Regions from separate parts of the Paenibacillus sp. GQ49 genome, predicted to be linked through region 2. Evidence: riboswitches for the same ligand, from Rfam matches in the RefSeq annotation. Region 2 holds a riboswitch; each other region holds the start of a gene.
The links. A riboswitch is a leader RNA that binds a small molecule or an ion and turns the genes downstream of it on or off. The one in region 2 is predicted to bind S-adenosylmethionine.
Positions count from the first base shown of each region.

Region 1: another riboswitch for S-adenosylmethionine. It lies ahead of AC6CIF_RS26525 (methionine ABC transporter ATP-binding protein); the one in region 2 lies ahead of metA (homoserine O-acetyltransferase MetA).
Region 3: another riboswitch for S-adenosylmethionine. It lies ahead of mmuP (S-methylmethionine permease); the one in region 2 lies ahead of metA (homoserine O-acetyltransferase MetA).

Region 1 is NZ_JCAXEL010000021.1:87,069-98,014, forward strand. It holds gene AC6CIF_RS26505 (DUF2515 family protein) at 1-318, opposite strand, end outside; gene AC6CIF_RS26510 (thioredoxin family protein) at 461-805, shown strand; gene AC6CIF_RS26515 (COX15/CtaA family protein) at 1,305-2,243, shown strand; gene AC6CIF_RS26520 (Cthe_2314 family HEPN domain-containing protein) at 2,409-3,125, shown strand; SAM riboswitch class I at 3,262-3,403, shown strand; gene AC6CIF_RS26525 (methionine ABC transporter ATP-binding protein) at 3,530-4,564, shown strand; gene AC6CIF_RS26530 (methionine ABC transporter permease) at 4,565-5,224, shown strand; gene AC6CIF_RS26535 (MetQ/NlpA family ABC transporter substrate-binding protein) at 5,300-6,139, shown strand; gene AC6CIF_RS26540 (hypothetical protein) at 6,263-6,826, opposite strand; gene AC6CIF_RS26545 (SDR family oxidoreductase) at 6,936-7,715, shown strand; gene AC6CIF_RS26550 (NifU family protein) at 7,854-8,099, opposite strand; gene AC6CIF_RS26555 (YuzB family protein) at 8,180-8,434, shown strand; gene AC6CIF_RS26560 (NAD(P)/FAD-dependent oxidoreductase) at 8,431-9,492, opposite strand; gene mqnE (aminofutalosine synthase MqnE) at 9,726-10,832, opposite strand.
Region 2 is NZ_JCAXEL010000001.1:775,036-785,981, forward strand. It holds gene AC6CIF_RS03545 (zinc-binding alcohol dehydrogenase family protein) at 1-171, opposite strand, end outside; gene AC6CIF_RS03550 (aldo/keto reductase) at 168-1,145, opposite strand; gene mqnC (cyclic dehypoxanthinyl futalosine synthase) at 1,378-2,514, opposite strand; gene AC6CIF_RS03560 (trans-sulfuration enzyme family protein) at 2,756-3,928, opposite strand; gene AC6CIF_RS03565 (PLP-dependent transferase) at 3,925-5,112, opposite strand; gene metA (homoserine O-acetyltransferase MetA) at 5,137-6,054, opposite strand; SAM riboswitch class I at 6,291-6,414, opposite strand; gene corA (magnesium/cobalt transporter CorA) at 6,866-7,801, shown strand; gene AC6CIF_RS03580 (HRDC domain-containing protein) at 7,872-8,873, opposite strand; gene AC6CIF_RS03585 (ROK family protein) at 9,050-9,928, opposite strand; gene AC6CIF_RS03590 (MOSC domain-containing protein) at 10,002-10,688, opposite strand; gene AC6CIF_RS03595 (phosphodiester glycosidase family protein) at 10,720-10,946, opposite strand, start outside.
Region 3 is NZ_JCAXEL010000007.1:222,771-233,716, reverse strand. It holds gene AC6CIF_RS15280 (GerAB/ArcD/ProY family transporter) at 1-221, shown strand, start outside; gene AC6CIF_RS15275 (Ger(x)C family spore germination protein) at 218-1,420, shown strand; SAM riboswitch class I at 1,491-1,592, shown strand; gene mmuP (S-methylmethionine permease) at 1,685-3,097, shown strand; gene mmuM (homocysteine S-methyltransferase) at 3,075-4,142, shown strand; gene AC6CIF_RS15260 (ABC transporter permease) at 4,226-6,628, opposite strand; gene AC6CIF_RS15255 (ABC transporter ATP-binding protein) at 6,631-7,389, opposite strand; gene AC6CIF_RS15250 (HAMP domain-containing sensor histidine kinase) at 7,491-8,933, opposite strand; gene AC6CIF_RS15245 (response regulator transcription factor) at 8,954-9,655, opposite strand; gene AC6CIF_RS15240 (helix-turn-helix domain-containing protein) at 9,892-10,722, opposite strand; gene AC6CIF_RS15235 (sugar phosphate isomerase/epimerase family protein) at 10,921-10,946, shown strand, end outside.

The DNA.
Region 1 (10,946 bases), on a different contig from region 2:
GTGCTCCTGGGTCAGTGTCTTAATCTCTTCCAGAATGATGCAATCTTCTTCGCAGACGAGTGCGCTTTGAACCTGGTCCGTGCGTGCAAAAGATTTGTTGCTGGCAGGTAACAAACGCTCCACCTCAGACTGTAAGGCAGCTGCCGTATCTGTATCCCACTCGATGTCACGCAAAGGGTGACGAAGCTGTGCAGAAGCTTGCCATGCAGCCTGTTTGCCACGCCAGATTTCCCGGGCAGCACCCGGAATGGAACGGACCATCTGCAGGAGGGACCCGTGATGTTGTTCGCTGGAAGAATCGGTTCTGGTGGAAGTCATGATGTGACATCCTTTCATGATGTTCTGGGTTTAATTTCACAGACCATGTGGTTTATTCTAAGTATGCGCTGATTATTTGACTTCCACTCGCCAATTTGCTTCACTTAGGGTAAGACAAGGTACAGAAAGGGAGATGAACCGAATGGAACAGATTACTTCCAAACCGGCTTTTGATGTAGCCATCCAATCCCCACGTTTGACGATTGCCGTATTCAAGGCAGACTGGTGTGGTGACTGCAAATACATCGATCCGTTTATGCCTGAGGTTGAAGAGAAATATGTACGTGAACTGACCTTGATTGAGGTTGACGTGGATCAGGTTGGAACCGTTAGTGAAGAGCAGAATATTCTTGGCATTCCAAGCTTTGTGGCGTATACAGATGGCCGCGAACTGGTACGGTATGTGAACAAGCTGCGCAAGTCGAGAGAAGAGATTGAGCAGTTCCTGAATCGCGCAGTTGAGGTGTACAACACGATCCATAAATGATGTTATATAAGTTCAACTAATGAATATTTACACAGACACACAGACACTCCGATGACAGAATAACCTTTTGATCGCTGTTATCCCCAGATTTCTTTGATCCCTTTTAAAAAGGGGAAATCCGGGGATAAAGGCGAACGCTTCGCTTCTTCAGGCTATTTCTGTCCTCTCCGTTATTGTGTAAATGTTTCATCGAACTTATATAAAAGTATGACAGGTTCATGTTGTAAAAGGGTATAATACAAAGAACGCCATTTCTCTTGAAATAGGGAAATGGCGTTTGTGTGTTTAAGACACAATTCAACTGGCATATCCTTCAATTACATAACCCCAATGACCTGCGGGTCATTATTTCACCAGACGTTAACATTTTGTCACAAAGCGCGACGTCAATGAACATTTTATCCGGTATAATGAATTTAGTTGTGAAATAAGTGTCAAAGTACCGAAACAAGCGGAGAATATTCTTCGCCATCTTAAACCAACAGCGGGTGAGAAAAAATTGAAACACTTAACTTTGTTTAAATGGTTAACCGTATTAACCTGTCTTGTCATGTTTCTGGCCACTTTTGGTGGAGGCATTGTAACCAAAACGGAATCGGGCCTTGGCTGCGGAACGGAATGGCCTTTATGTAACGGAAAACTCGTTCCCGCACATACTGTGGCTTCACTCATTGAATATTCCCATCGCGCTGTAAGTGCACTGGCTGGACTGTTGTCCATTGCCTCGTTTGTGGCTTTTCTGCGGTTTGGCAAGTCACGCCGTGACCTGCAATTGTTTTCTTTCTTAACTCTGGTATTTGTTATCGTCCAGGGAATCATGGGGGCTTTTGCCGTCGTCTTCTCCCAATCTTCAGCAGTCATGGCACTGCATTTCGGCTTTGCACTGATTGCTTTTGCCAGTTCCCTAATGATGGCCTTAGGCATAAGGCAGGAGGCCAAAGATGGCGGATTGGAGCGCCTGAATAAATACCCTCGGGTCACTAAAAGATTCAGGAATCTGGTCTGGTTCTCCACCATTTACACATATCTCGTGGTATACACGGGTGCATTTGTGAGCCACACGGATTCTGCAGGCGGATGTTCCGGATTCCCGCTCTGTAACGGGCAGATTATTCCTGAGCTTTCAGGTGGGGTAGCGGTTGCTTTTGCTCACCGTGCAGCAGCTGCGTCGCTCGTGATTGTTATTGCAATTCTGGGTCACTTCGCTTACCGTAATCATCCGGACAACAAGGAAATGCGTACTATTGGTGTGGTATCCGTTGTTCTTATTCTGATGCAAGTAGTCATTGGTATTTTCATGATGGTGACAATGAACCGTCCGGAAGTATACATGTTCGTAGCTCTTGCTCATATGCTGGATATCGCCATATTGTTCGGAGTCTTAACGTATATGAGTTTCCTGGTGTACAAGCTGCATCGCCCGGCTAATCGTTTTTAAATATGAAAGTCCACCATCCAGTGATGTACATCATTGGACAGGTGGACTTTGTTTGATGTCAGGGGGATCAGGGCAACCTATGGCAAGCAGCAATTACACGGAATGAATGATGTGTTACGTTTACGGTGAAGAATTCTTGTTGATTTGGAAAAGAGGAGGTTAGATATGCTGCGAACGTTGTTGGGGGAAAAGCCACGTATAAACGAAGGTAAATTGAAGGCAGCGATGGACGCAATGGCGCATACGCTTGAGCTATTTCAGCGACAAATGCATGTGGACCATGATCCCACGCATGACTATCGGAAGCTGTATGTGTGGACGCAGGGACTCATCTCCTCACTGGATGAACTGGAGCAAAGCTGTTTCGCCGCTGCTCATTTTCGCAAAAAGGTCGTTGCAGGTTCAACGGACGATATGACGCCGACTGAAAAAGCCGAGTATGCCCGATATATTTATTTCTACAAAGATGGTTTTATCCGCTGCTTTGCCATTCTGGATAAAGTGGGCACGGTATTAAATGAAATATTCCAGCTGAATACTTCCAATACCAAAGCGCATTTTTCTTATTTTACGGTGTTAAGGCAGTTCGATTATGCGAGGGAGCATCATGATCTTGCGTTGCAATTAATACAGATCAAGGACTCTTATCGTGAACCGATGAGCAAGCTGCGCAAGCGACGTAATATGGAAATTCACTACATGAACTCAGAAATGCACGATGACCTGTGGCAGTTACACCAGACCTTGCAAGGTAAAGTGAAATTGGAGGATCTGAATCAGCATGTGCAGGAAATGCGTCAGGGCGTGGATATGGTCTGTGAAACGTTAACAGCCTCTTATCGTTATATCAACAAAATATGGAAAAGAAATAATTCCCTTTGACAAATCGGAATACTTGGAATATACTGAGTTTCAATCAGAATGTTACAGTGACAAAGATTGAACTGATATTTCAAAAGTTACGTTCACATTATAAAGCATAAACTACATGAACTTATAAAATCCTACAACAACATATTTCTTATCGAGAGCGGCGGAGGGACAGGCCCGATGAAGCCCGGCAACCGATTTGTAACGACATGATACATGTATCATTCGTTATAGATGTTAGGTGCTAATTCCTACAAAATGGTGCGAGACACGATTTTGGCAGATGAGAAGGTATATTCTTTCACGTGAAGAGCCCTCTTTGTATCTGCAAAGGGCTCTTTTTTTGTACTTTAAGGGGAGTTTTCCTTTAGATCGGGTAAAGATACATGTAGGTGGTTGGAAAGGGGCAAGTGCGATTGATTGAATTAAAAGGTTTAACGAAAACGTACGGCAAAGGGGCAAAATCTACAACAGCGTTGTCCGAGCTGAATTTGAGCATCCAAAAGGGCGAAATCTACGGAGTGATTGGCCATTCCGGAGCGGGCAAAAGCACATTGATTCGCTGTATTAATTTGCTGGAACGGCCTACGGAGGGTGAAGTATGGGTTGACGGAATCAACCTGACTGAACTGAGCAAAACCGAATTGCAGCAACAGAGACGCAAAATCGGGATGATTTTTCAACACTTTAATCTGTTATCCTCGGCAACGGTATATGACAATGTAGCTTTTCCACTAAAACTTGTGAATACACCCAAGGAAGCCATTGATCGCAAAGTGAAGGAAATGCTGGCACTGGTTGGTCTGGAGCACCATAGCAGCAAATATCCGGCTCAATTATCAGGTGGCCAGAAACAACGTGTAGGGATTGCAAGAGCACTTGCAAGTGATCCGAATGTACTTCTCTGTGATGAGGCTACTTCGGCACTTGATCCGCAGACGACAAATTCAATCCTGAAGTTATTACTCGACATTAATGAAAAGTACAACCTCACGATTGTACTGATTACACATGAGATGCATGTCATTCAGAACATCTGTGACAAGGTGGCTGTCATTCATCAAGGTGGCATTGTGGAACAGGGACCTGTAACAGACGTGTTCCTGAAGCCGCAACATGCGATTACGCGGGACTTCATGATGCGTGACCATGAAGCTGGACTTGCTCTGGAAGAGACCGCTCTGGCGAATGCAGGCGTTGAATTGCAGGCAGGTGTTGCTTCCAAACTTGTGAAGATATCTTTTCTGGGTAACAAAACATATGAAGCGATTTTGTCCAGAACGGTACGTAAAACGGGAGTGGATTTTGCCATCCTGCAAGGTACAATCTCTACGATCAAACAGGTTCCTTATGGACAGCTGACCGTTCGGTTCGAGGGTGATTCAAATGCGATTGATCGGACGATATCAGAACTAACCGCTGAGGGACTTGATGTGGAGGTGCTTCGTTAGATGGATTTTTCAACCGTACGTTGGGAAGAGGTTGGTAAAGCTTCCATAGAGACACTGCAAATTTTGGGTGTATCAGGCTTGTTCACCGTAATTTTTGGTTTACCGCTCGGAGTACTGCTGTTCATGACAGCTCGATCTGCTTCGATCAAATCACGGACGGTGTACATTATATTGTCCTTGATTGTGAATATTTTGCGCTCAGTCCCATTTATCATATTGATTGTTGCTCTTATTCCATTCACTCGTTCACTCGTCGGTACAGCTACAGGAGTGTTAGGTGTTATACCACCTTTAGTTATTTCAGCAGCTCCTTACTTTGCTCGATTGGTGGAGACGACATTGCGAGAAGTTGATCGGGGTGTCATTGAAGCGGCACAGTCGATGGGTGCATCGACCGGACAGATTGTAAGACGGGTATTACTGCCTGAAGCGTTACCTGGTTTGGTTGCTGGGATAACCATTACCATCGTTACGCTTGTCTCTTACACGGCGATGGCGGGTATGGTTGGTGGTGGAGGTCTAGGAACGTTGGCAATCAACTATGGGTATTATCGTTATCAAAATGAAATCATGATCATATCCGTAGTGTCGATGATCATTCTAGTGCAAATTCTCCAGATGGCTGGAGATCGCTTGGTTACATTTTTCACCAGGAAATAACACATAGATAACATGATGGTTATGCAATAATGCGGACGCCACATGACAAAAATGATTAGAGAAGGGGTTTTACACATGAAAAAATGGTCTTTTGCTTTACTTAGTCTTATGTTGATTGCGGTTCTCGCAGCTTGCGGAAACAACAAGGACGCCGATAGCGGCGCAGACAATTCAGCAGGTGCACCACGTACAGTTGAATTGAAAGTTGGAGCTTCACCTACACCACATGCAGAGATTCTGGAAAGCATCAAGCCTGAACTGGAAGCACAAGGTATTCGTTTGCAAGTCGTTACGTTCAATGACTATGTACAACCCAATCAGCAACTTGCTGATAAAAAATTGGATGCGAACTTTTTCCAGCACCAGCCTTATCTGGACACAGAGAATAAAGAACGTGGATTCAACCTCGTTTCTGTAACACCTGTTCATGTTGAACCTTTTGGTGGATACTCCAAGAAGATTAAGTCTTTGGATGAATTGGCTGACGGCGCAAAAGTAGCAATTCCAAATGACCCATCCAATGGTGGACGTGCACTGTTGTTGCTCGCGAAGGAAGGTATTATTACGCTGAAAGACAACACAAATATCTCATCTACGATTCAAGATATCACAGCCAATCCGAAGAACCTGGATATTATTGAGCTGGATGCAGCCATGATGCCTCGTCAATTGGATGAAGCGGATCTGGTATTCATCAACGCTAACTATGCGCTTGAAGCGAACCTGAATCCGGCGAATGATGCTTTGCTGATCGAAGATCTGCAAGGTAACCCATACGCAAACATCCTCGTTTCCCGTGAGGACAACAAGGATGCAGATGCAATCCAAAAACTGGCTGCTGCTCTGCACTCCGAAGAAGTGAAAACATTCATCAAAGAACGTTATAAAGGTGCAGTTGAACCTGCAACTGAATAATTCACAATATGTATGATATGATGTGAAGCTATTAACAATAAGCCGTATATCTCTCCAGAAGAGATATACGGCTTATTTTATGTTTTCTAAGTGGGTGCGTGCTGACGTGGGGATCAACATAAGTCAGAGTTTTTCCGATTTATCCGCGTTGGATGGACGCCCAGATTGGCGGTAGTAGGATAATTCATTCTGATCAGCATACTGCTGTTCATCAGCTTCTTGCAGGTACGTCCTCTCGGAGGGAGAGAGTTTCTCTTCTTCTCCGTGTGAGCTTTTGATCTTGTATCTGATCCAACCGATTAACCCAAGGACGACAACGAGGATCAAAGCCCATCCCTTTTTGAGCAAAAGAAGAGCACTGAATTTCTGGGAAGTCGTGTACCCGATCCCGCCCATCAGAAGACTGTTGAGCCCTATGGTGGATGTTTTGTCAGTCGAAGCATTGTACTCCTCGTAGGTATATCCTGCATTGATGCTAACATACCACGAGCCGAATTCACTATTGCTAGTTAAGCTTCCGATTTCATTCCCATTAGGCTTCCCATCGCTGTTAAGTATCGAGCGTTGGGTATTGGCCTTATCCAGATAGGAATGGCTCTCAGGGACTTCCAGGGTGGCCTTACCGTCCAGAGAGACAGATGCTGGTCCAGTAATCCAATCATACTCATCAGGTGCTTGCTCAGTCAAAATATATCTGGAATTAAAGGTGGATAATCCCTTGTGGATAAGTGAGTTGTAGGAGGACGATAAATCTTTTATACTGGATAGTGACTGCTCTTTGAAGAGGGGGATGAACGTGAAGGGAAAGATTGCCCTCATAACGGGAAGTGCCAAAGGTCTTGGTAAAATGACGGCCCTCAGTCTGGCAGATCAAGGGTGTCATATTGCCCTTAACTATGTACACAGCAGAACAGAAGCTGAGGCTTTAAAGGCTCAGATTATAGCCAAGGGTGTGCGGTGCATTGCCATCCAGGCTGATATATCCAAGGTGGAAGATATCTCTTCATTGGTTGAGCAGGTGGAAGGCAACCTGGGCAGCATTGATATTTTGGTGAATAACGCGGGTCCATTTGTCCGTGAACGACGATTATTTGCGGATTATTCTGAAGCTGAGGTCCAGATGCTTGTGCAGGGAAATCTGTTGGGACCGATGTTACTGGATCAGCGTGTATTGCCAGAGATGAGACGCAAGCAATGGGGACGCATTATCCATTTTGGCTTCAGTCATGCTGGAGAAGCAAGATCTTGGCCTCATCGCGCCGTATATGCGGCTGCCAAGGTGGGTCTGGTATCTTTTACAAAGACACTCGCGGTTGAAGAAGCCCCGTATGGAATTACGGTTAACATGGTATGTCCAGGTGACATTCGTGGTGCGAACAAAGAGAAAACGATTGATGAAATGGCAGGCATCACCGATGAGGAAACGCCAAGAGGGCGACCAGGTAGCGGTGAAGATATTGCACGAGTGATTACGTATCTGTGCCTTGATCATTCCGATTTTATAACAGGCAACATTATGGATGTATCTGGAGGACTTGATCCGATTCGTCCGACCATACAGCGCGAGGATACTTAAAAGGTGAATGGATGGATTGTACGTGGAAACCCGTCAAAGGGACAGATGAAATGGACTCTCTGCATATGCACACAAAAAAAGAGCCCTCCGCTTCATGCGAAGCGAAAGGCTCTTGAGGTTTATTTCGTGAAGGATTGATTAGAATACTTGTACGACTTCTTGTACACCCTCTACTTCTTCGAGAAGGGCACGTTCAATCCCGGCTTTTAAGGTAATGGTGGAGCTTGGGCAACTGCCGCAGGCACCGACCAGTTTCAGCTTAATGATGCCGTCCTCCACGTCGACCAGTTCCACGTCACCGCCATCGCGCTGCAGGAACGGACGAAGTTTATCAAGCACATCAGATACCTCATCATACATGGTGCTTTGTGCGTTTTCGCTCATATTGTTCAACTCCTTTCCTTCCTATATTATATTACAAATGGCCACAAATTAAAATGGTCAAACAAAGCAGGTGAACCTAAATGAGACCGATTATTGAATTTTGTGCCAATAATATGCATTTTGGCACAGATGAAGTCATGGATCAACTGGAAGAAAATCCAGACTATGACGTGATTGAATACGGCTGCCTCACCAACTGCGGCCAATGTTCCATGACTCCTTTTGCACTGGTGAATGGTGAAGTTGTCATCACGGACAAAGTGGAAGATCTATATAATGCCATTCTGGCCAAAATTAACGAAGCCGATGTCTGGGACGAGCTCGATCTCGACTAACCGAGATGGCGCTTGGACATCCAGAGCACACCACTTTTCAAAATACGAGGTACACGTCCCATCATGGACGTTTTGCCCATCAGCCCAAACCCAGACTTCTTGCCGAGTGCACCCAGTGTGCCACGAAGCTTGAGTGGATGTGGATTGGGCTTTTCGCCTTTCCAGAGGGCATGCTGAATATGGGCGATCTGCTCACCCTGTACTTCCGCAGCTTGACCGCTAGGTGCATAAGGTACACTGGCACAGTCACCAACGACATACACATCGGTATATTCCGGGATTTGGTAGTATTCATTCAGGACGACACGTCCTTGAGGGTCTTTGGTCACGTCCAGATCCTGTACCACTTTTACAGGCTGAATGCCTGCAGTCCACACGACAGCATCCGTTAGAATCTGTTCATCCCGGTTATAGATCGCATTAGGTTCAACACGTGAAATGGCGATATGCCCGCGTGTCTTTACCTGATGTTCGTTGAACCATTCATGCACATACACGGATAGACGTTGCGGGAAAGCGGATAATACACGTTCACCACGATCCAAAATGCTGATGTTTAGATCCGGTCTGCTCTCACGAAGTTCGGCTGCCATCTCGACACCACTTAATCCACCGCCTACGATATGCACATTGCCATAGGCTTTGACTTCATTAAGGCGAAGGTAGGTCTCGCGTGTTTTGCTAAAGCTCTGAATGGTACAGCTATAATCTTCGGCACCTGGTGTATTGTGGAAACGGTCCGTACAACCAAGTCCAATGACAAGTTTATCGTACACGAGCGGGTCTTGGCCTTCAAATTCAATCTGACGCTGTTCCAGGTCAATCGAAGTAACTTCTCCATAACGGTAAGTGACTTTATCGCTCACTGGAAATTGGATACGCAGGTCATAATCAGATACGGTTCCTGCTGCGAGTGCGTAATATTCTGTCTTTAATCCCTGAAAGGGGCTGCGGTCCACCAAAATAATTTGTGTATCGGATGGAATTTTACCCTCCAGAAGTTCCTTGATGATGGTGAGGCCGCCATAACCGCCTCCAAGAATGACGAAATTTTTCATGACTCGGCTTCCTTTCTGCATCAGTCCCACTGAAATGGGGCTGTAAACTGTGGAGCAGCTATGCAATAACATAGCTGCTCCTTTTGTTTGGTTTTGAATAATTAAAAAGTAGACGTTGAAAATTGAAGATATTATTCAGCAGTTTGCACCACTCGAATTCAAACGTCTCCCTATAATGAAAGCTGCGTTCTGGAGTGGTGCTGGTGCAATATTGGTTGTGATGGAGTTATATCCTATTCGTACACTTGAATTTCATTGTAGAACGTATCACGTTCTACCGGAATACGTCCTGCACCCTTAATGAGCCATATGAGCTCTTTACGTGTAAGGCCTTCAGGAGTGAGTGCACCTGCCGCATGACTAATCCGTTCGCGAACGATCGTGCCGTGTGCATCCGAAGCGCCAAATCCAAGGGCAACTTGAGCTAGCTGTGGACCGATGTTAATGAAGTATGCTTTGATATGATCGATGTTATCCAGCATCAGACGGCTGATCGCAATCGTTTTGAGATCCTCATAAGCCGAGTTACGACGCATAATGCTTGCGTTTTTACTTTTTGGCTGCATGGAAAGCGGGATAAAGACCATGAATCCGTTGGTCTCGTCTTGCAATTCACGGATCTGCACCATGTGGTTAACGCGGTCCTCATAGGACTCGATCGATCCATACAACATCGTAGTATGTGTACGCATGCCCAGGTTATGAGCAGTACGGTGCACCTCAAGATAACGATCGACGTTCGCTTTGTCTACACGCATTTTTTTGCGATATTCATCCGAGAGAATCTCAGCGCCGCCACCAGTCAATGTTTTCAGACCTGCTTTTTGCAGCTCTTGCAGAACTTCTCTGATACTAAGTCCGCTAATCCGGGTGAAGAAATCAATTTCGGCTGCCGTGTAGGCTTTCAGCGTAACATCCGGATATTTCTCGTTTAAAGCACGCAGGGAATCGACATAATATTGAAAAGGAACATGGTTGTTATGTCCGCCTACGATATGGAACTCACGTACGCCAGGATGAATATGCTGTTCCACATAATCGATCATTTCCTGACCGGATAATGTATAGGAGCCTTCTTCACCCTGGTCTTTACGGAAATTACAAAAAGCGCAGTGAGCTTCACATACGTTTGTAAAATAAAGACTCATGTTTTCGATGAAATATACTTTCTTGCCATTTTTCCGCAAGTTGGCCTCATTGGCCAGCTGGCCCAAAGTTAGCAGATCATCTGTTTCATACAGATATACGCCGTCTTCTACGTTCAGCCTTACGCCGTTCTGCACTTTCTCAACGATTTCAGCCATTCTTTTGTCTGTGAACGGTGTTACCAATGTAGACATACTGTTTCCTCCTGTTCTTAACCGGATTTGAGTTGTGTGTAGGATCTGCATACAGAACTACATAGCAAAGATGCGGTCAACTGCCGCCTTCTTATATGGACTAACTCTTATTTA
Region 2 (10,946 bases):
CAGAACACGAGGATAGGTAAAAAATGGCTGGTTGCCTTTGTATGCATGCAGATCCGTTCCACAGATCCCAATCCGCCGAATGGCAACCAACGCCTCTCCTTCTGCTCGTTCCGGTTGAGGCAGGTCCTGAAGCTTCAATTGATCTATCCCTTCACATACAATGGCTCTCATCGTTGTTCCCCCTTGGATGCTTCTGCTGTAGTGTTGCCTGGCTTCGTATTATATTCAGGTCGTCCGCTTGACCACGTCTCGTTATGCAATGGAGCCAGAATGCGCAGAACTTCATCAAGCAGACTCTGATCGATCTCTTCCTCTATCCAGGCTGCATTATTGAGGATATTGCGCTGGCTGGCACTGCTCACCAGTGTTGTCGGAATTCGTTCATTCGACGTGGAGAATTGCACGGCCAGCTTGGCAATGTCACTGCCTTGTTCCGCACAGAAGCGGGCGGCCTTCAGGCAGAGCTCTTTCACACGATCATCTGCCGGATGCCAGGCAGGAGCCCCTCGGGTACTCAACAAGCCCATAGAAAGAGGTGAAGCATTGACGAGGCCAATTTCTTTTTTTTCCAACAGGGGCAATAACGACAATAATGAGGTATCATTCAATGAATAATGACAATACGATACGATCGCATCCGCATCGATCTGTGGCAGAACCTTCTCGAACAAAGGCAAGGGCAATCCACAAATGCCCGCATGTCGTATAACTCCCTGCTCTTTCAGACGCAGCAACGTTGGAAAAGCTTCTTCGATAATAATCTCTGCTGGCACAAATTCAATATCATGCAGGAACAGAATGTCGATATAGTCTGTATGCAGTCGATCCAGGCTCTCTTGCACGCTATCCAGAATCCGCTGACGTGAAAAATCAAACTCATTTTCCCCATACCGTCCGGCTTTGGTTGATAACATATATGAATTGCGCGGCAAGCTGCGGATGGCTTCACCCAACACGGACTCCGCTTTTGTCTGCCCGTAGTAAGGCGAAACGTCTATGTAATTCATCCCCGCATCTACAGCCGCATGTACAGTGCGAATCCCTTCGTCCCGGTCAATGTCACGAAATACAGAACCGAGTGAGGATGCTCCAAAGCTCAATACAGGTACGTCCAGTTTCGTCTTGCCAAGTATTCTTCTCTTCATCGGTTTAACCCCTTCCAGCATGTCTGACTACACAAGTTCCCTTTCATTGTAACAGTTCAATTTCAATATAAAATATCGCCAATTGCGTAACATGTACTGTTTGATGACCTCGAACCGCAGAAGAAATCAAAAAAGCCCGCCGTCTCTCCAAACGGAGTAGTCAGCGGGCTTGGGTTCATCAATACTTATCTACCGATCAGCATTTATGGGAGTAGTATTCAAATAATCAGGATTAGTTCTGCATTACAAAATCTTCATGCACGGAATTCTCTTCGTCGAACATGCGCACAATTTCGTATCGGGTGTTACGTTGTGCCGGGATATAACCGGACTCCCGAATCAAACGGAGAATGGATTCAATGTTAACTTTGTAAGTTGCACCAGCAGCAGATACAACGTTCTCTTCAATCATGGTGCTACCAAAGTCATTACAGCCAAATTCAAGCGACTTCTTACCGATCTCAGGACCCATCGTTACCCAAGAGGACTGAATGTTCTTGATATTATCCAGCACCAGTCGGCTGATGGCAACAGTCTTCAAGTACTCTTCTGGCGTCTGACGCTCCAGTTTGAGATTTGTATTATCCGGTTGGAACGTCCACGGAATGAACGCCAGGAAACCTTCGGAATCATACTTGTTCGCAATACATTCATCCTGTGCTTCACGTACACGGAGCAAGTGCAGTGCACGCTCTTCCATCGATTCACCAAGGCCGATAACCATTGTTGCCGTGGTGTTCATGCCGATGCGGTGTGCAGTTTGCATAACGTCCATCCAATCCCGCCATGAACCTTTCAAGCGGCTGATTTTCCGACGTGTGCGATCATCCAGAATTTCGGCACCGCCACCAGGCAAGGAATCCAGTCCAGCTTCGTGAATGGCACGAACAACCTCTTCCAATGTAAGGCCATCGGATACTTCAACCATTTTCATAATCTCCGCTGGTGAGAAAGAGTGCATTGTGATGTTCGGGAAACGCTCTTTGATGGCTTTCAACAGGTCTGTATAATAGCTGAAAGGCAAGTTTGGATTCGTTCCACCTTGCATCAAAATCTCTGTACCATTCACATCTTCCGTTTCCTGAATCTTCTGGAAAATAACTTCGTCCGGAAGTACATAACCTTCATCCGAGCCAGGTCTGCGGTAGAAAGCACAAAAACGGCAGTACACATCACACACGTTTGTGTAGTTGACGTTACGCCCAATTACAAATGTTCTGTATGGTTCAGGGTGCATGCGTTTCATAATGACATTAGCAGCTGCCCCGATTTTGTCCACTTCATTGGATTCAAATAGCTCAATCGTGTCTTCCAAGTCCAAACGTTCGCCCCGAAGGGCTTTATCTAAGATACGGTCTACCGTACTCATCGTAAAAAAGCCTCCCTCATGAAGAGAAATTATATAACGATCCGTCCCAACTTGTTCAAGAGAAGCAAGTTCTGGTGGCAACATCGTATTTCTGTACTCCACATATCGTAACACAGGTTACATGTGAAAAAAAGCACCTTATGTACAGGTGCTTTAAAAATAAGTAAAAATTTTTACATATGGAAAAGAATTAGTTCGAACTTAAGTGATACGCAAAAGCGTATTCGGTCATCCACTTTTGCTAGGATTCCTGAAGTGCTTGTTCCAAATCTACAATCAGATCTTCGATATCTTCCAGACCTACAGAGAAGCGCAGCAACCCATCTGTAATGCCACGGTCACGGCGAACCTCAGCCGGCATTGCAGCGTGAGACATCATCGCTGGGTAGGACAGAATACTCTCCACAGCTCCCAAGCTTACAGCAACAATGGGAAGCTTCACCCGGTTAAGAACTGCTTTTGCGCGATCACCTGAACCGACGTCAAATGAAACGACAGCTCCATATCCTGTGGACTGCCGCTCATGTGCCTCACGTCCCGGATGATCCTCCAGTCCAGGATAAAAGACAGCAGTAATATCACTGCGCTTATTAAGCCATGCCGCCAGTTTGGCTGTGCTCCGTTCACTATGAGCCATGCGAGCTCCCAAGGTTTTCATCCCGCGCATCAGAAGCCAGGATTCTTGTGCCCCGAGAACAGTTCCAAGTCCATTTTGCAACTGTTTCAATTGTACGCCAAGTGATTCCGTGCGAGCAACGGCTAACCCTGCCAGTACATCACTGTGACCTCCGAGAAACTTCGTAGCACTATGTACGACGATGTCCACACCAAGCTCAATTGGACGCTGATAGTAAGGTGTCATAAAGGTGTTATCCAGAATCGTGATCAGGTCATGTTCCTTCGACCAGTCAGTTACAGCAGCGATATCCGTAATTCGCAGTGTAGGGTTGGATGGTGTTTCCATATAAACTGCCTTGGTGTTTGGCTTGAGTGCCGCTTTTACTTCATCTATATTGGTCATGTCTACAAAGGTTGTCTCGATCTGCATACGGCTTAATATGGAAGTAAGCAAACGATACGTACCTCCATATACATCTTCCGTTACTATCATGTGATCCCCTGCGGAGAACATCATGAACACGCTTGATATCGCAGCCATCCCCGAAGAATAGGCAAAGCCTCGTGCTCCGCCCTCCAGCAACGTGATATAATCTTCCAAAGCCTGACGTGTCGGATTACCCGAACGACTGTAGTCATGCTGAGGCGGATTGAAGATATCAAAATGATGGAAGGTTGATGCTTGATAGATCGGTACACTGGAGGCTCCAGTCGTTTTGTCAATCTCATCGCCAAAATGGAGCAATTTGGTATCAAATTTCAACTCGGAATTGGGCTTATTGTTGGACTCACTCATGAGTGAACGCCTCCTTCCACTTCCTGTTGTGCAGCTGTAAGAGCATTGCCGAGATCTGCAATCAGATCATCTGCATGTTCAATGCCTACGGAGAACCGGAGCAGACGGTCATCCACACCTACGGCTTCACGAATCTCAAGCGGAATATCCGCATGAGTCTGTACTGCCGGATAAGTCATGAGTGATTCAACTCCGCCGAGACTTTCGGCAAAAGCAATGAGTTTGATATGACGCAACAACGGTTCAACACAACGTGCATCCTTCACTTTGAAAGAGAAGATACCTGTGTTACCCGTGGATTGTTTATTCTGTATCTCATACCCCGGATGATCGGAGAGGCCTGGATGATACACTTCAACCACCGCTGGGTGCTCAAGCAAGTATTTGGCAATAGTAAGTGCATTGTGCTCATGGCGCTCCATGCGAAGAGCCAGGGTTTTCATACCTTTCATCAACTGGTAGGAGTCACTTGGAGATAATACCGCTCCAATGGAATTATGCAGGAACGCCATCTCTGCAGATAACGCCTCACCTTTGGTAATAATTAGTCCAGCGAGCACATCATTGTGTCCACCCAGATATTTGGTAGCGCTATGAATGATGATATCGGCACCCAGTTCAATCGGACGTTGGAAAAATGGAGTCAGCAACGTGTTGTCAACAATGGTCAACAGGTTGTAACTTTTCGCCCAGGAAGCCACGGCTTGCACATCGGTGATCATCATCAGTGGATTAGTTGGTGTCTCAATAAATACAGCTTTTGTATTCGGCTGACGAACCTTCTCCAGTGCTGCAAGGTCATTCGTGTCCACATAACTAGCAGTTACGCCGAAACGGGACAGAATACGTTCCAGCAGACGATAGGTTCCACCATACAGATCCAGCGATACAATCAGATGATCCCCTTGACCAAACATGGCAAAGATCGTTTGCAGTGCGGCCATTCCCGAGCTACAGGCAAACCCTGCATCACCGGACTCCAGTGCTGCGGCGGCTTCTTCCAACACTTTACGGGTTGGATTAGTCGTACGAATATAATCAAATCCCGTGCTTTGTCCAAGCTTCGGGTGGCGAAACGCAGTGGATTGATAGATCGGAAAGTTAATGGCGCCTGTTACCGGTTCATTGATGGACCCAATTTGTGCTAAGCGGCTTTCGATTTTCAACTTGTTGTTGTCTTCCATTGCTGCATCCTCCTATAATCTCGATTAGATTTGCGGGCCAATATCGTAAGGTGTTTCTTGATACACATAGTAATTGAGCCAGTTAGAGAATAATAAGTTGGCATGAGCGCGCCAAGTAGCCGGTGGCACACGGGAAGGGTCGTCATTCGGATAATAATGTCTAGGCAATGCGATATCCAACCCTTTGGCTGTATCCCGGTCATACTCCCACTTTAATGAGAACGGGTCATACTCGGCATGTCCTGTGGCAAAAATCTGTTTGCCGTCTTTGGTAGCAACCAGGAAGATCCCCGCTTCCTCGGATTCAGCCAAAATCTCTAAATTCTCATTCTTTTCAATATCTTCGCGTCTCACTTCCGTATGACGAGAATGTGGAACGTTGAATACTTCATCGAACCCACGCAACAACGGAACATGTGGTTTATTGATGGTATGTGGGAAAACCCCAAAACACTTTTCTTCTAGTGCAACCTTGGGTACGTCAAAATGATGGTATAAACCTGCCTGGGAAGCCCAACATATGTGGAGGGTTGAAGTCACATTGGTTTTGGTCCATTCGAAGATCTCCTGGATTTCATTCCAATAGTTCACGTCTTCGAAATCCATCTGTTCCACCGGTGCACCCGTAATGATCATTCCATCGAAACGGCGGTGCTCAATCTCATCGAAGGTTTTATAGAACAGATCCAAATACTCCTGAGACGTATTCTTCGACGTATGGGATTTGGGATGTACGAGAACGACATCCACCTGAATAGGCGTGTTTCCCACCAGGCGAAGCAATTGTGTTTCTGTCGTTTCCTTTGTGGGCATCAGGTTTAATATAGCGATACGGAGTGGTCGAATATCCTGCTGATATGCAGAAGTTTCATCCATGACGAAGATATTCTCTCCTTCAAGTACTTCTTTTGCTGGCAGAGTATCGGGTATTTTGATTGGCATAATAAATCTAACTCCTCCTTGTGCATAGATAGATGCAGCCACCCCTGGTTTGATGTCTTTACATCAATACAGTTATAGACTGCCTTGAGCTTGTAAAAACATTGAATTGCTCTTTCATCCAACGTTACAAACAACCTCAAGTTCCTTAGCGAAAATCACTGCTGAGAAGTCGGGGCATATAACAAAGACCTTCCTCGGATTTCGAGAAAGGTCATATGTAAAAAAGATATGCGCCTCTCTCATCTCTCAGTTACAACAGTGCCACTTGACACTTAGTCGCTGCAAGAATTAGCACCGTGCGGTATACCGCCGGTTGCCGGGTTTCATCGGGCCAGTCCCTCCACCTACTCTTGATAAGATTTCGCTGTATTAGATTGTAATTAAATATGGTTCACCGTCTACTTTATTACATTAATGCCCTCACGTCAAGATGCAGTTCGATGTCTGCTTCCCAGATCGGAACCGTTCATCATCCATTGTCATACACTGCCTCAGGGCGCGAAATAGACACATTTTTGCGCTTGAAAGCACCTTGTACCAGCGGTATACTAAACAAGGTGTTATAAACCCTTATGTGAGAGGTGACATATTAAATGGATGGCGACCCGAGGCCTGACTGGCAGCCGAATTCCGACAAACTGCATAGAGAATTGACATCAGCATGCCGGCAGCGGGACGTGACTTCCGTTTGATTATATAGTGAACGCAGCCCTGATCTCCAGGCTCCGCTGCCGACCGGCTGATTTGTTCTTTTTGCGCCCATAATGATAATATCCGCCAAGTTGGCGGGTGCAGAAGGAGTAGATTAACGATGAAAATCCGGTTGGTAAACAACGGTGTGTTTATTCCGGTGGACGACATTCAGCAGGCGCTGACTCCACCAGCGGAAGGATTTTACTGGATTGATGCAGACGTAGACGATTTGGCGGTACTTCAGCCGCTGTTCTTAATGCATGATCTGGCTGTGGAAGACTGTCTTAGTGACGAAGAACAACGTCCGAAGATTGAAATTTATGAGAACCATTATTTTATTGTGATTAATAGCATCCGTTTCGATGATGAAGAGATATTTCTACGTGCGGTCAACCTGTTTCTCGGCAGACATTTCATTATTAGTGTTACCAAGCAAAAGGTCAGCGAATTGCGCACACTGAAACCAATCCTGTGGGAACAGGAAATCAGTACACCGGATCGTCTGCTGTATTTGCTGGTTGACTTGATTGTTGATAATTATTTCACCGTAGGTGACCGAATTGAAGCACGGATCGAGAAGCTTGAGGAAGACATTCTGATGCACACCAAAAAGTCACATCTGAATGAGATTATCGGGCTGCGCAGTGAGATCCTGTGGCTGAAAAAAGTGCTTGGACCTCAGAAAGAGGTCATTAACACCCTAAACAAAAAAGATCTGCGTCTCATCGATGATCAACTGCAAAAGTATTTCAGTGACATCTATGAGAATGCTGTAAAAATATCTGAAACCTTTGAGACTTATCGCGACCTGATGGGAAACTTGCGAGAAGCCTACCAATCCAGTATTGCGAACCGGGCGAATGAGATCATGCGTGTATTTACCGCCATTACCACGGTCTTCATGCCGCTGACGGTCATTACGGGTATATACGGCATGAACTTTACGAATATGCCAGAGCTTAACTGGAAATACAGCTATTTTGTTGTGATTGGCCTGATGGTTACCCTGGGCCTGAGCATGTTCTTCATTTTCCGCAAGAAAGACTGGGTATGAACTCGTATGAAATAACAAAGACGAAGCGCTCCTCCGGGAGAAACGCCTCGTCTTTTTTCATTTCTGATCATTAACCAACATTCTTCTCTGTCTCTGCGTGCCGACGAAAGCGGATTCGAATCATGCGCAGTTTTTCATAGACCTGCTCCAGACTTCCTCCATCGGGTTTCTCTCCTCCATACACCTTATGTAATACTGGCTTCAGGAACGTATCTCCCAGCTCCTCATACGCACTCCATACGGCCTCTTGTTCGTTCTCTGGCATCACTGCCAGCTCCACATCAAGAAGACAATCGGTGTCATAACCTTCGTGATCCAGTGCTTCTAGTAGCTCAACCAACTCGCGTCGGGATAATCCGGATCGATTAACAATCTCCTCTAACGTATACCCTTCCTTCATGCCTTCAAGCACCTGCTTACGCGTGGTGAACTTATCAAGTTCCTGCTTGTACTTCTGCTCTCTCTGCTTGTATAACCAACTCTCATACTCTTCTTCCTTCAGCGCCGTATATACCCAGTCCAGCGGGAATGTCGTTGAACGCTCCAATCCGCTTGTAATCTCCATCCATTCCGTACCATACTCAGTCGCTTTGCTCTCTCCTACGCCCGGCAGTTGCATCAGTTCATCCAGCGATTGCGGAACGAAGGCACTGATCAAACGCAACAGACGATTCGTTGCAATAAAATACGGTGCCTTCCGGTCAGACACAGCTCTCTTCCTGCGCCATGTGCACAGATCCGTATATAATTGTTCATTGCCGTATAACTCACTGTAACAATGGAGCCGCTGTCCACCATAACTGCGTGACTTCAGATCATCATTCTCGTGAAATAACCCCTGCAACTGCGGTCGGTACCCCTCACTCATCTGTATGGCAAGCTGATGACGGTAAATATGAAGCAGCTCCTCCCAAGAAGTCCCCTCATACCAGATGCTGTCCTCACGCTCTCCTTCCTCATAGCGACTCCATCCCAGCTGCCAACTATCTTCCTCTTCCCCAATCCATAACTGTGCATACTCTGCATTCTGATCTGACATTCTGGACAATCTGTTCATGAAAATGACTTCCATTTTCGTTCCCTCCCTTTGAATATTCAGCTTATACGAGTTAAAGATGCTACCTATAGGCAGCACAAAAAAACACCCCTCCTGCAAAATGCATGCAAGAGAGGTGCTTCCTCATTAACCGTACTATGCTGTTGCCCATATCATACCACAATGGTAAAATTCGTCAATCCCTTTATAATCTACTTATTCAATGCCAATTTGGCAAGCGCCAGCGAACCACACAGCCCTGCATTGTCGCCAAGTCCTGGTGAAACAACATACTGGTCAATGTCGGACTGAAGCGCCGGATGCTGAACGTATCCAGCCAGCAACTCCTGCAGTTTGCTACGAACCATCGGGAACAGGTGCTCCTGCTTCATTACTCCGCCACCCATGACAATTTTCTGTGGAGAGAGAATCAGAACATAGTTCATCAGTGCGTGTGCCAGGTAATGTGCTTCAATCTCCCAAGCTTTATGATCTGCAGGCAGTTCATAAGCTGGTTGCTCCCAACGTTTGTTAATGGCCGGTCCTGCTGCAAGGCCTTCGAGGCAGTCACCATGATACGGACAGAAACCCTCGTATGTATCCTCCGGATGTCTGCGTACAATGATATGTCCCATCTCTGGATGTGACAATCCATGGACCATTTTACCGCCAACCACAGCACCTGCACCAATACCTGTACCCACAGTGATATACAGACAGCTCTCAAGACCTTGTGCAGCGCCCCAGGTTGCTTCTCCAAGTGCCGCACCATTCACATCCGTATCAAATGTCATCGGCACATCAAAATGCTCCTTGAGCTTGCCAATCACGTTATACTGTCCCCAATGTGGTTTTGGTGTTGTTGTGATATAGCCATATGTTGGGCTTCCTTCAATCGGATCAATCGGACCGAATGAACCTACACCCAGAGCTTCAATGCCTTTGCCTTCAAAAAATGAAATCACTTGAGCCATTGTCTCCTCCGGTGTCGTCGTGGGAAAACTTACGCGTTCCAGAACTTCTCCGTTCTCTGTGCCAATACCACATACAAATTTGGTTCCGCCTGCTTCAATTGCGCCTAAGATCGTCATGTTAGTCACACTCCCAAGTTAGTTTAAAAAAGGAATTCGAGTTGCTTTACTTGATGACACTATAATTACCCTGCTACTTGTTCTCCAGCTTGGACAATCGTTTCATTAACGTCTGCCTCCAGCTGTCTGACAGCGCAGGTATGGCCAGTAACGCCTGAATACCTTCCATATCTTCTTTCCCCTGATGCATAATTCGATTGGCTTCAAGAACCGTCATTGATGCAGGATCAGTGCTGATCCTTCGAAATATCGATGAAAGTCCTACCTCACCTTCTTGCAGTACACGAAAGTAAAATCCGGTATGTCCACTCTCCTGAAAATAAACAGGCAACTCCTTATAGTCATACCTCGCACCCAGCTTGAAGCAAGGTTGTCTGGGCTGACTGACCTGTACTGTGGCTTCGCCCAACTCGTACACATCACCAATCCGGACGTCTTCTTCGGCACAGCCTTCAACCGTCAGATTTTCTCCACAAGCTCCCCAGTCCAACTTGCGATCCATCAGCTGTTCCAGCACCGGATAACGACTGTAATCGTATACACAAACGGCTTTGTCAGGGCCGCCATGATGCACCAGATCCGCCTGCGCGTCCCCTGTCATTCCAGTGAATGACAGGAAAACCGCGTCGGATACAGGATGTTTCACAATGCCGCTCAGCACTTCACGCTTCTGCCCAGGGAGCGGCTGCGGCAGTCCTACATTAATGGCCAGAACAGCTGTATTGCCCTCCCCTGGCTTTCGATCAGATGTGAGTGTCATTTGGCATCATACCTCCCATAATCACTTTCTTTTAACGCACAGAGCCGCCAAATACGAGTGTATTACTCAAAAGCCGACCTGGAGAAGTCAGCATTTTGCCCCCGGCATACATACCCGAGGAAGCACCGCCATCCAGATTCATGGCCTGTTTGGCACCAAGCTTCTGCATCACTGCTGCCCACTCCTTGATTGTTGCTCCGGAAACGGTAGCCAGCATAACAGAACCGTCCGCCATGATCGCAATACCACTTCTGGCTC
Region 3 (10,946 bases), on a different contig from region 2:
CGGTAGGTATTCGGGATTTGTTTCGTACAAAGAAAATCAAAGTCATTATGTATGCTCTTCTGCCGTTGATATATTTGACGGCATTGATGCCGAAAACTGTGGAGGAAACCTTTGCACTGGGTGATATGTTGGGCAACTCATCCGTGCTTTTATTTGCCACTTTACCACTGTTGCTCCTGATAATAAGTCTGATTCGCAAAAAAGGAGGCAAGCATGCATGATTACATTCCGTATGTTGTTACGCTTAGCCGCTGTATTATGCATTCTCTTAACCATATCCGGATGTTGGAGCAGTCGGGAGATAGAGGATCTAAGTGTCTACGTTGGCCTTGGGATCGATATCGGCAAAGAGACGGAATTTGAGAAAAACATTGCTAATCAGGGAGGAGGGTATTCCAAGCAGAACAATGTGACAGCCACGGTACAGATTGCTCCCGGTAAATCCAGCAGTCAGAAGAGCCAACAATCCGGTTCACCTGCTTCTGGTAAAACGTCCTACTCCAATGAACAGCTTACCGGAGATTCCTTGCTGCAAATCTTTCGTCAGTTTGCACTGAGGCGAGATCATCCGCTCATCGGGCATCATCTGAAGGTTATCGTTGTGTCCAAGGATATCGCCAAAAAGTATGGTCTGGACCAGCTGCTGGATTTTGTACTTCGGGATAATGATATTCGTCCTAACTGTCTGGTGCTGATTAGCCATCATCGTGCTATTGATGTACTGACTTCAAATGATCCTTCCCAGATTCCAGCATTTTATCTTACAGGAATTACCGGTAATTCGTACTTGTCCAATAAAATCCTGGACCCCGTTCTACTCTCCAAATTAGATGCACAAATGCAATCCGGTTCCAGCTTTCTGCTCCAAAATGTACTGAACTTCAACGGAGAGGACAAATTCTCCGGTGCCAGTATCTTTGATGGGAAAACGACCAAATTCATCGGTGAACTCAGCCAAACGGATCTAGAAGGGCTATCGTGGATCAGACCTAAAGAAAAAGGAGGCATCTTGAAGACATATAATAAAGCAGGATTCACTGTTGTATATGAAATGAAGAAGAAAAAAACAAAAATAATTCCAAAAGTGGTTGGCGATGATATTTCATTCCATGTAAAGGTCGAATCCGAAGGCTGGTTGATGGAAGATTGGCGTTCGCCCGAAAGAGAGGAAAAAGGGGATTATCTTAAAGAACTAGAAAAAGAATTTGCTGAACTGGCCGAACAACAGATTCGCCAAGTGTTATACAAACTGCAGCATACCTATAAAGTAGATGTTGCGGATTTTCGGGATAGCTTGCGTATCAAGGAACCCAAAACATGGAAAAAGGTCAAAGACGATTGGGATAAAATTTTTAGTACCGTGCCGATCACGTATGAGGTAAAGACCACCATCACCAATCCGGGGTCTTCCACTCAATAGCGAGGTGTGCCATTTATGATTTAAATGTTGACACATTCATGATAGATCGCTATATTAGTAAAAAATCATTTTCTTATCCAGAGAGGTGGAGGGACTGGCCCTTAGAAACCTCAGCAACAGATCTGAAGGATACTGTGCTAATTCCAGCGGGTGAAAGCCTGATAGATAGGAGCGTTTGTTTTTATTTGTCAGTAACGGCGCACTCTTTAGGCAGAGTGGGTCTTTTTTGTTTTTTCTGGATGAAGAAGTAGGGGAGCAGCAGGTATGGAGAACAACAACGACAAAGGGCATTTTCAGCGGAAAATGCAGGCACGGCATGTGGTCATGCTCTCTCTCGGAGGAGTCATTGGAACGGGATTATTCCTCAGCTCAGGTTACACCATTCAGCAGGCGGGACCACTGGGAACCATTCTGTCCTATCTGATTGGAGCCATCGTTGTATATCTGGTGATGCTCTGTCTTGGTGAACTGTCTGTTCATATGCCAGAGACGGGAGCATTTCATAGTTATGCAGCCAAATATATCGGACCGGCAACAGGCTACACGGTGGCTTGGTTATACTGGTTAACCTGGACTGTTGCGCTTGGCTCCGAATTCACAGCCGCCGGATTGCTGATGCAGCGCTGGTTCCCATCGGTGAACGTATGGATATGGAGCGCGCTCTTTGCACTGATGATCTTTCTGTTTAACGCTCTAACGGTGAAATTATTTGCGGAATCCGAGTTCTGGTTCTCATCTGTAAAAGTAGTGACTATCGTAATCTTCATTATTATCGGTGGCGCAGCCATGTTTGGGTTCATTCCCATGGCGGATTCTGAACCGGCTCCATTTCTATCGAATATTACCGCATCCGGGTGGTTCCCTCATGGGGCTACAGCGATATTGATGACCATGCTTGCTGTAAACTTTGCCTTCTCAGGCACCGAGTTAATCGGCATTGCCGCCGGTGAGACGGAGAACCCGGAAAAGACGATACCAAAGGCTATTCATACAACGCTGTGGCGTTTGGTTATTTTCTTCATCGGAACGATTATTATCTTGTCGGCCTTGCTGCCCATGTCGGATGCCAGTGTACTGGAAAGTCCGTTTGTAGCGGTAATGGAGCGGGTGGGTGTACCCTATGCAGCAGACATTATGAACTTTGTTATTCTGACGGCGATTCTCTCTGCTGCCAATTCAGGCCTGTATGCATCTTCACGGATGCTCTGGTCTCTGGCTGACAAAAGAACGATCTCTCCGTGGTTTGCCAAATTGACCAAAAGCGGGGTACCCCTGAATGCACTTCTGATTAGTATGGTGGGTGGTGCGCTGGCATTGCTGTCCAGTATTATTGCGCCAGGTACGGTGTATATTACGCTGGTTTCCATTTCAGGTCTGGCTGTCGTTGCAGTATGGATGAGTATCAGTGCCTCCCAATACATGTTCCGCAGACAATATATCCGGGAAGGACATGCGGTCAAAGATCTGGTCTACCGCACACCACTATATCCGGTGGTACCAATTGTTTCATTTATATTATGCCTGGCTTCATGCATAGGTATTGCCTTTGACCCGACACAGCGAATTGCACTGTATTGTGGGGTTCCGTTTATCGCAGTGTGTTACGCTGCTTATTATCTGACAGAACGTGTGAATAAGAAAAGAGGACAAGTACATGACGCAAGCACAACAGACTAACCCCATAGAACAGATCCTGCGTGAACATCCGGTCATGATTCTGGATGGAGCGTTGGCAACGGAACTCGAACAGCATGGATGTGATCTGGATGATCCACTATGGTCTGCTCGTGTGTTGCTTGAGAATCCGGATGTTATTGTTCAGGTCCATGCAGATTATTTTCGAGCAGGAGCCGACTGTGCGATTACATCCAGTTATCAGGCGACGGTGGATGGTTTCCGCAAGAGAGGGATTGATGAACAGGCAGCACTGGAACTGATCCGCAAGACGGTGGAACTGGCTGCACAGGCGAGAGATGATGTGTGGGCAGAAGTGCAGAGTAGTTTAGTAGGGAGAGAAAGCTCAACAGGTCAGCCTGTAGCAGCTCCTTCGGTACGTTCCCAGAACGTGGAGCACGAGGAGAATATAACAGATCGTACAGTAGATCGCGAAGGAGATTGTCTTCGTCCACGTCCAATTATTGCCGGGTCCGTTGGACCGTATGGCGCCTATCTGGCGGATGGTTCAGAGTATGTGGGACATTACGGCGTGTCGGATGAGACGCTTGTCGCATTTCACCGTCCGCGTATGGCGGCGTTGATTGAAGCGGGTGCAGATATTCTGGCGTTTGAGACGATTCCTTCCTTGCAGGAAGCACAGGTGCTGGTTGATTTACTGAAGGAGTTTCCTCATGCGTATGCCTGGTTATCTTTTTCTTTAAAAGACGGGACAAGCATCAGCGAGGGCACACCGCTTGAGGTATGTGCACAGAAGTTTGGCTCCGAGCCGCAGGTTGCGGCGATTGGCCTGAACTGTGCTCCGATGGAAGTGGTGACGGAAGCAGTGGGCATTCTCAGCCGTGCGAGCGACAAACCTGTTATTGTGTATCCGAACTCGGGAGAAGTATACGATGCAGTGACGAAGACGTGGACTGGACAGGGTACTTGTGGCAGCATGAGTGATGCTTCGGAGCAGTGGGTTGCTGCGGGCGCTAAAATCATTGGTGGCTGCTGCCGAACAACGCCACATCAGATTGGTGCACTTGCGAAGAAATGGCGGAAATAGTTCATATCATGATAACAAGCCCTTCCACATCCTGTAGAGGTATGGAAGGGCTTGTTTTATTGTGTTAAGGCATCCTTATTACATTATTCGATAACCAGCATACGTGGCGATGCTTCCCGAATGATTCTCGAAGAGAACCATGAGCCAAGACTGGCTGCAATGATGCTTAGACAGGTGAACAGTACCATTCCACCCCAATGCAGGATCAGTGGAAGTTGTACGATACCATAACCGGAAAGGACCATTTCGAGTAGAAGAGGCAGCAGATATACGCCGACGAAAATACCCAGTATGGCTCCCACGGAGGACAGTATGAACATTCCCATGGTGAGCGACAACCGGATTAGGCGAGATGTCATTCCCAGCGATTTGTATATTCCGTACGTTCTGCTTTCTTTACGAATATTGATTCTACAGGTACTGAAAATAATGATGAACGTCACAGTGATAAACAGCAATCCAATCAGGCTCATCGGATAGATCAGGATGTTCGCGGCTTCCGCGTAAACGGAATCAAGCAATGTCTTCTGAGTAACTACCGAAGCAAAATCTTTAAATTGCTCATTTAATTCCGAGGCAACCTTATCCGCTTGTGCCATATCGTTCACATTGATAAAGATAACATCAAATTCACTATAACCGGGGTTTACACTTCTCATGGCATCAATGGTGATTCTGCCTGAAACAGACATGTTGGCGATCGCCTGATAGATTCCTGTAATGAGGAATGTACGCTTTTCTCCATCAATATAGATATCGATAAGATCACCGAGATCTTTATTTGATGTGTTGGCTACACTTACACCAAGGGCAATTTCATTCGCATGTTGTGGGTTAAACCCTTTTAACGTTTCGAATCCAAGTTCCTGATAACTCCCGTCCAGTACATTTAAGTTGATACTGGTGGATTGGCCCTTCACTGTTGCCGAAGACTCCGGGCTAATTACACCCGTTGTGTTCCCTTGCCAGCCTGCATTGCTAATCCTTGAATCCTCTTCTAACGTTTGTTTTAATTCAGTCTTTGGAACGTTACTTTTGTTCACGACCACTGCTGCAATATTGGCATTGTCATACCCCCATTTAGCTGCGGTCTGTTCAATTCCGGTTATACTGGTCAGCAGAACATAACCCAGAACAAGTACGGAGGAAGCCATGGTGGTTAGCAGGAGTGTTAGAACAGAGCTTTTGGTGTTTTTGAACACATGTCGGAATCCAAGCACGGCGGTCACAGGCAGTCGTGTGAAGCCGATCCGGTGGGCCAATGGCGAATTCATTTTGCCAGCCATCCGGCCGTGATCTATCTCCGACATACCATAACGAATAGCCTGCACGGGCTGTATGCTGCGTGCCTTTTTGGCATATAACACAGTGAACAGAATTACTAGAGCAAATAGTAGTACGCCGGACATTATGGCCGCATCCAATCCATGGACTGGAATGTTCTGATTCCCCACTCGAAGAGAGGATACAGAAATATTAATGATCCATTTGGATATCCATATACTGAGTGCAAGTCCTGGGATAATGGCTACGATGGATAACAATGCATATTGAATAACATAGGTGCCAATCGTTTTTCGGGAAGTCAGACCTAGGGATTTGAGGATTCCTATCGTTCTGTAATTGGCCAGGATGGCATCCGCAATCGTAAACCCGATGGTCATCAGGGCGATAGAGAGCATGACAACACCCATGAATATCATGATAAATCCAATAACCTGATTGATGATCAGATAAAAAGAGGCAATGGCCTCGAACTCCATTTTGGATTCTAGAAACGGAATACCTGTCTCACGATTGTATCGTTCCCAATACACCGAATTCATGCTGTAATCGTTAAAATGGATGCCTATCATACGATTCTCGTTGCCAGCAAGTGTAGCGAGATCATGTTGATAATCGGTAGGATTCATCCAGACCCGTGCTGTATTGGAGAATGGTGCCCCGTATGGTACATCGATTACAATGCCCGATACATTCAGATTCAGCGTACTTAAGCCGGTTTTGAAGCCAATGGTATCACCTACCGAAATATGATAGGTATTTGCCATAGATGTTGGAATCCAGACGGAGCCTTGTTCGGGAACTGTGTCGGGCGTCCCGCTTGAGAAAATTAGTTCATCCACACCCCAAGGCGGTGGAGGCGTATTAAACATGTACAGGTAGATGTTAGGGATGTGAGTTTCATTCAAAATGATGCCTGACAATGTACGATACGTTAACAAAGGGGACACCTGAACTCCATCCTGAGAAGCCCACCAGTTGTGCACAGCGTCAGGGTCATTCAGTCCTTTTTCAAACGTCAGGATCTGATGAGATCCATGGGTTCGGGTATGCATTTCATAAAACTGATTGCCTGTGTTCGCCAGAATGATAATAGCTGTAGATACAAGAAGTGTCGAGAGTAGCAGGAGCAGCGCAATCAACGCATTTTGTATTTTGTTCCTACTCAGATACGACAAGCTAAGTTTAAACATGACAGCCATCGTTATTCCTTCCCCGTAACTAAAGCGAAGATAATCGCTTCACGATCTTGAATTTGATGTTCGTCATAAGTGTCAAACTCAAGGATTCCGCCAATCTTGCCGTCCAAAATGTAGATCAGGCGGTCTGCCCGGCAGGCTGCTTTGATATCATGTGTAACCATAACTACGGACTGTCCTTTTCGATGGATAGCCGTAAGGATATCGAGAACAGCTGTGCCGTGTTCCATATTTAAGCTTCCGGTCGGTTCATCCGCAAAAATGATATCCGGCGAATTGATCAAAGCCCGTGCAATCGCAGCTCGTTGCTGCTGTCCTCCGGAAGTTTGGGATGGGAGGCGGTTACGCTGTCCATCAATATCCATGGCATTCATCAGCTCAGCAGCGCGGGATAGGATGTCCTTCTTTTTGTTTCCTGCAATATATCCCGGTAAAGCAATGTTCTCTTCGATGGAGAGGTCCGGGACCAGATTGATGCTCTGATAGATATAACCGATCTGGCGGGTGCGGAAGTTGGACATTTCCCGTTCACTGTAAGCGTCAATCCGCTGGTCGCGAAAATAGACCTCACCTGCTGTGATCTGGTCCAGTCCGCTTAGCAGATATAAGAGGGTTGATTTGCCAGAGCCAGAGTTACCCATGATGACCGTGAATTCCCCTTCATAGATATCGAGATCAACATTACGGATGGCATGATATTGTTCACTTCCGCTGTTGTACGTTTTGCACAGATTCTGTGCACGGATAATCACCTTTTTGGACAAGTTGAATCACTCCCGAGTGCAATATAGGATTCATTCTAGAGGAGGGATGTTGAGGAAGCCTTATCAAATTATGAATAAAGTATTACAGCTGTGGAGGGTGCTCAGCAGATCGGCAGATAGAACCGGAAGGTAGTACCTTGCCCTTCTCTACTAGTAAAGGAAATATGACCTCCGTGTGCTTCAATGATGCTTTGGCAGATGGAAAGGCCCAGCCCTGTACCTTCTTGAACACGTTGTTCTGCATGACTCGCCTGGCCTCTGAAGTAACGCTGAAAAACAAACGGCATGTCCTGTACACGTATTCCCTGACCCGAATCGGCAATCGTCACTTTCAAGTGCCCGGATTCCAGTTCCATATCAATACGGATCGTGTCTCCTGGAGCTGTATGCTTGAGGGCATTGGCGGCAAGATTGGAGATCACCTGTTCAATTCGAGTGGGGTCGATAGCGATTAACACATTGGGGATGTAGTTGGGCCCTTTATAGATAAGCCCCTTTGTTAGGACAACATGTTCAATCGGTTTCAACATCGTCTCCAGTATAGGCCCGCTGTACATTTCACGGGTTTCCACCGAAATTTGCCCCAATTCCTGAAGTGCATGAACCAGCAGATCCTCCACAAGGCGGGCCGTTTTATCCGTATGGGTTCGCATCACTCCCATGTATTCCATCAGCGTCTCCTGATCGTTGCATAGTCCTTCCTCAATAGCTTTTATGTATGCTTTTATTGTTGTAATTGGTGTTTTAATATCATGAGATATATTGGTGATGAGTTCTTTTTGTGCTTGTTCCTGCTGAATACGCTGCTCGCTCATATGTTTAATCTCCGTACGCATGAGATCAAACATGGCATATACTTCGAGCAATTCATCGTTCCGGTTGTAATGAATTTTTTCTTCATAATTGCCTTTAAGCATGGATTCCGCATGTTGCTTCAATTGATGGATGGGAGAGAGCAGGTGTTTGTCCAGTTTTCGTTTCATCCAGAATAGAAATAAGCTCAGAATCAGTGACAGGAGCATGAGTGCGCTAATCAATATAACCGGAAAAGTCATCGATTGCTGAACCGTAACCATGGCTTGGGGGATGGAAAAGATAGCATTGCCGATCTGACTTCCCACTGGTCCGTCCATCACGGGAAACGCAATATCAAGCAAATCGTTACCGTCCGCGGCCTGCGTGGCATGATGCAGATCATAATGGAGAGCTGAACGCAGATTAACTTGCGTTCCTTCAGAGGTGGGGTCGGAGGACAGAATGACTTTTCCATCCAAGTTTAGATAGGTAAGCAGAACCCCGGTATCTCTGGCGGCGGAACGTATGTCTTCACGAATAATTTGTTCATTGAGATGCTGATGATTTTGCTCCAAAGCGAGTAAGATCGAATTGACCTTGAGGCGAACCTGATTCAGGGACAGATTGGATTCGCCTGAATTTTGATCTTGTAACAGCATCATCGACAGTGCAAGGATACTTAAAACGATAATTATGAGAAGCCCAAGTGTTGTTAACAACCATCGTCTGGACCAGCTGTTCAATGACATGTGGGAGCCTCCAATCTCACTTATTCGTAATTGAATTTGTAACCGACACCCCATACCGTCTTCAGAACGGTCGGATGCGAGGCATCTGCCTCGATTTTTTCACGCAGTCTGCGAATGTATACGGTTACGGTATTTTCATCACCGTAGGTTGCATATCCCCAGATAGCGTCGAGCAACTGGGCTTTGGAGAATACCTGATTCTTATGGCTTGCCAGATAATGAAGTAATTCGAATTCCTTGGCAGACAGAGAAACTTCCGATCCGTCTAAGGTAACTTTATAGGCTTTTTTATCAATCACCAGGTTTCCAAGATGCAGCAGATCTGTTCTGTCTCCAACGGATGTCATGCTGTCATAACGCCTGAAGTGGGCATTAATTCGTGCTAACAGTTCGCTCAGCGAGAAGGGCTTGGTCATATAGTCGTCTGCTCCAAAGCCAAGACCAAGTACCTTATCGGTATCACTGCCTCTGGCACTTAGAATGAGGATGGGGATATTGTTGCGCCGTCTGATCTCTCGACAGACCTCGATCCCGTCCATGTCCGGAAGCATGATATCCAGAATGATGTAGTCTGGTTGAATAAGCTCCATAATCTGAAGTCCATCTTGTCCAGTGGCTGCCACGGCTGCTTCATATTGATTTTTGGTTAAATAATCTCGCAGAATGCGCGAAATATCGGATTCATCCTCGATGATGAGGACTTTGCGCTGGTGGATTAGCATATGTATCGCTCCAGTATGATAGATGGGAATTCAATGAGATATATGAATTAGGTAAGGTGACAGTCTTTATAATTGTACAGTCTTGTTCTGTTGGAGTCACATGAAAAAATATTAAAGTGTACTTCATTCTTATATAAAACGTTCTGACTTCCAGTCGTACTGAGAGTTGATCATAGTTCAATGTATTAAAATAACCCATGAACCTCTTTAAGGTCATGGGTTTCTGATACTGAACATCATACATGCTCCAGATCATCGATAGGTTCATGCTGCTTGGATTTGAGATACTCCGCCGGAGACACACCGAAGTGTGCCCGGAATACCCGGTGGAAATAGGAGTAACTTGCAAAACCGCAGGATTCGGCAATATGCTCCAGTGTCATTTCACTGTATTTCATTCGTTCCAGCGCTGCATTCAGACGGATCTCAATCGCATATTGAATCATGGTCTGATTGTAGTGCTCCTTAAATAAACGAACTGCACGTGACAGGCTGAGGCCCGCATAACGAGCCGCTTCGTCAAGCTTGAACGTAACCGTGGCATGCTCCTCAATAAAACGTTTTAACTTCAGCGCAGAGGAAACTGCCCGATCGGTCTGAATATTCTCTTTAATTGCCCGGTCGATATAAAGACATAATCCGCGCAGTAACGCATCCTTTAGCTCCGCATTTTCCTCAAGAGGTCCGCGACGTTTCTCAAGTAACATATTTCTCCACAGGCTGATGAGCTTGTCATCCAGTCCAATTCGGCTCACGGTAGATCGATGCTGCCTTTTCCACCAGTTCTCGATCCAGCTGCCCTCGCAGAACAGATAATAATCTCCGCTGGACAAACGTCCCTCCTTATGTGGTTCATCGACCACGAGATGATAATCGTCACCAGGCTTGAGCAGCAGCAAGTCCCCGCTCGTCATCCTGAATTCCTCATCCTGTACATATACTTTGCACGAGCCTTCGGTCTGCAGACGGAACAGATAGGTTTGCAGCTCGCCCTTCATATTATGAGTGAACGCCTTATAGTGGTATGAGTAGTCACAGATTAGTACAGATGTCTCTAACGTATCCAAAGATAAAATCCCCCAATATGTACATCCTGCATGCATTTAAATGGGCTCCATTCAATTGATGCAAAATGATGGAAATAAAATTTGATCAGATAGTTCATGTTCTGACTATATTGTATATGTTCATTCTAGCCTGTTTTGCGGTAGGATGATACCAGATAGAGCAATGAAAGCAAATTTGAGAACAGAGGTGTATCCTACATGAAAAAACTTAATATTGGTTTGCA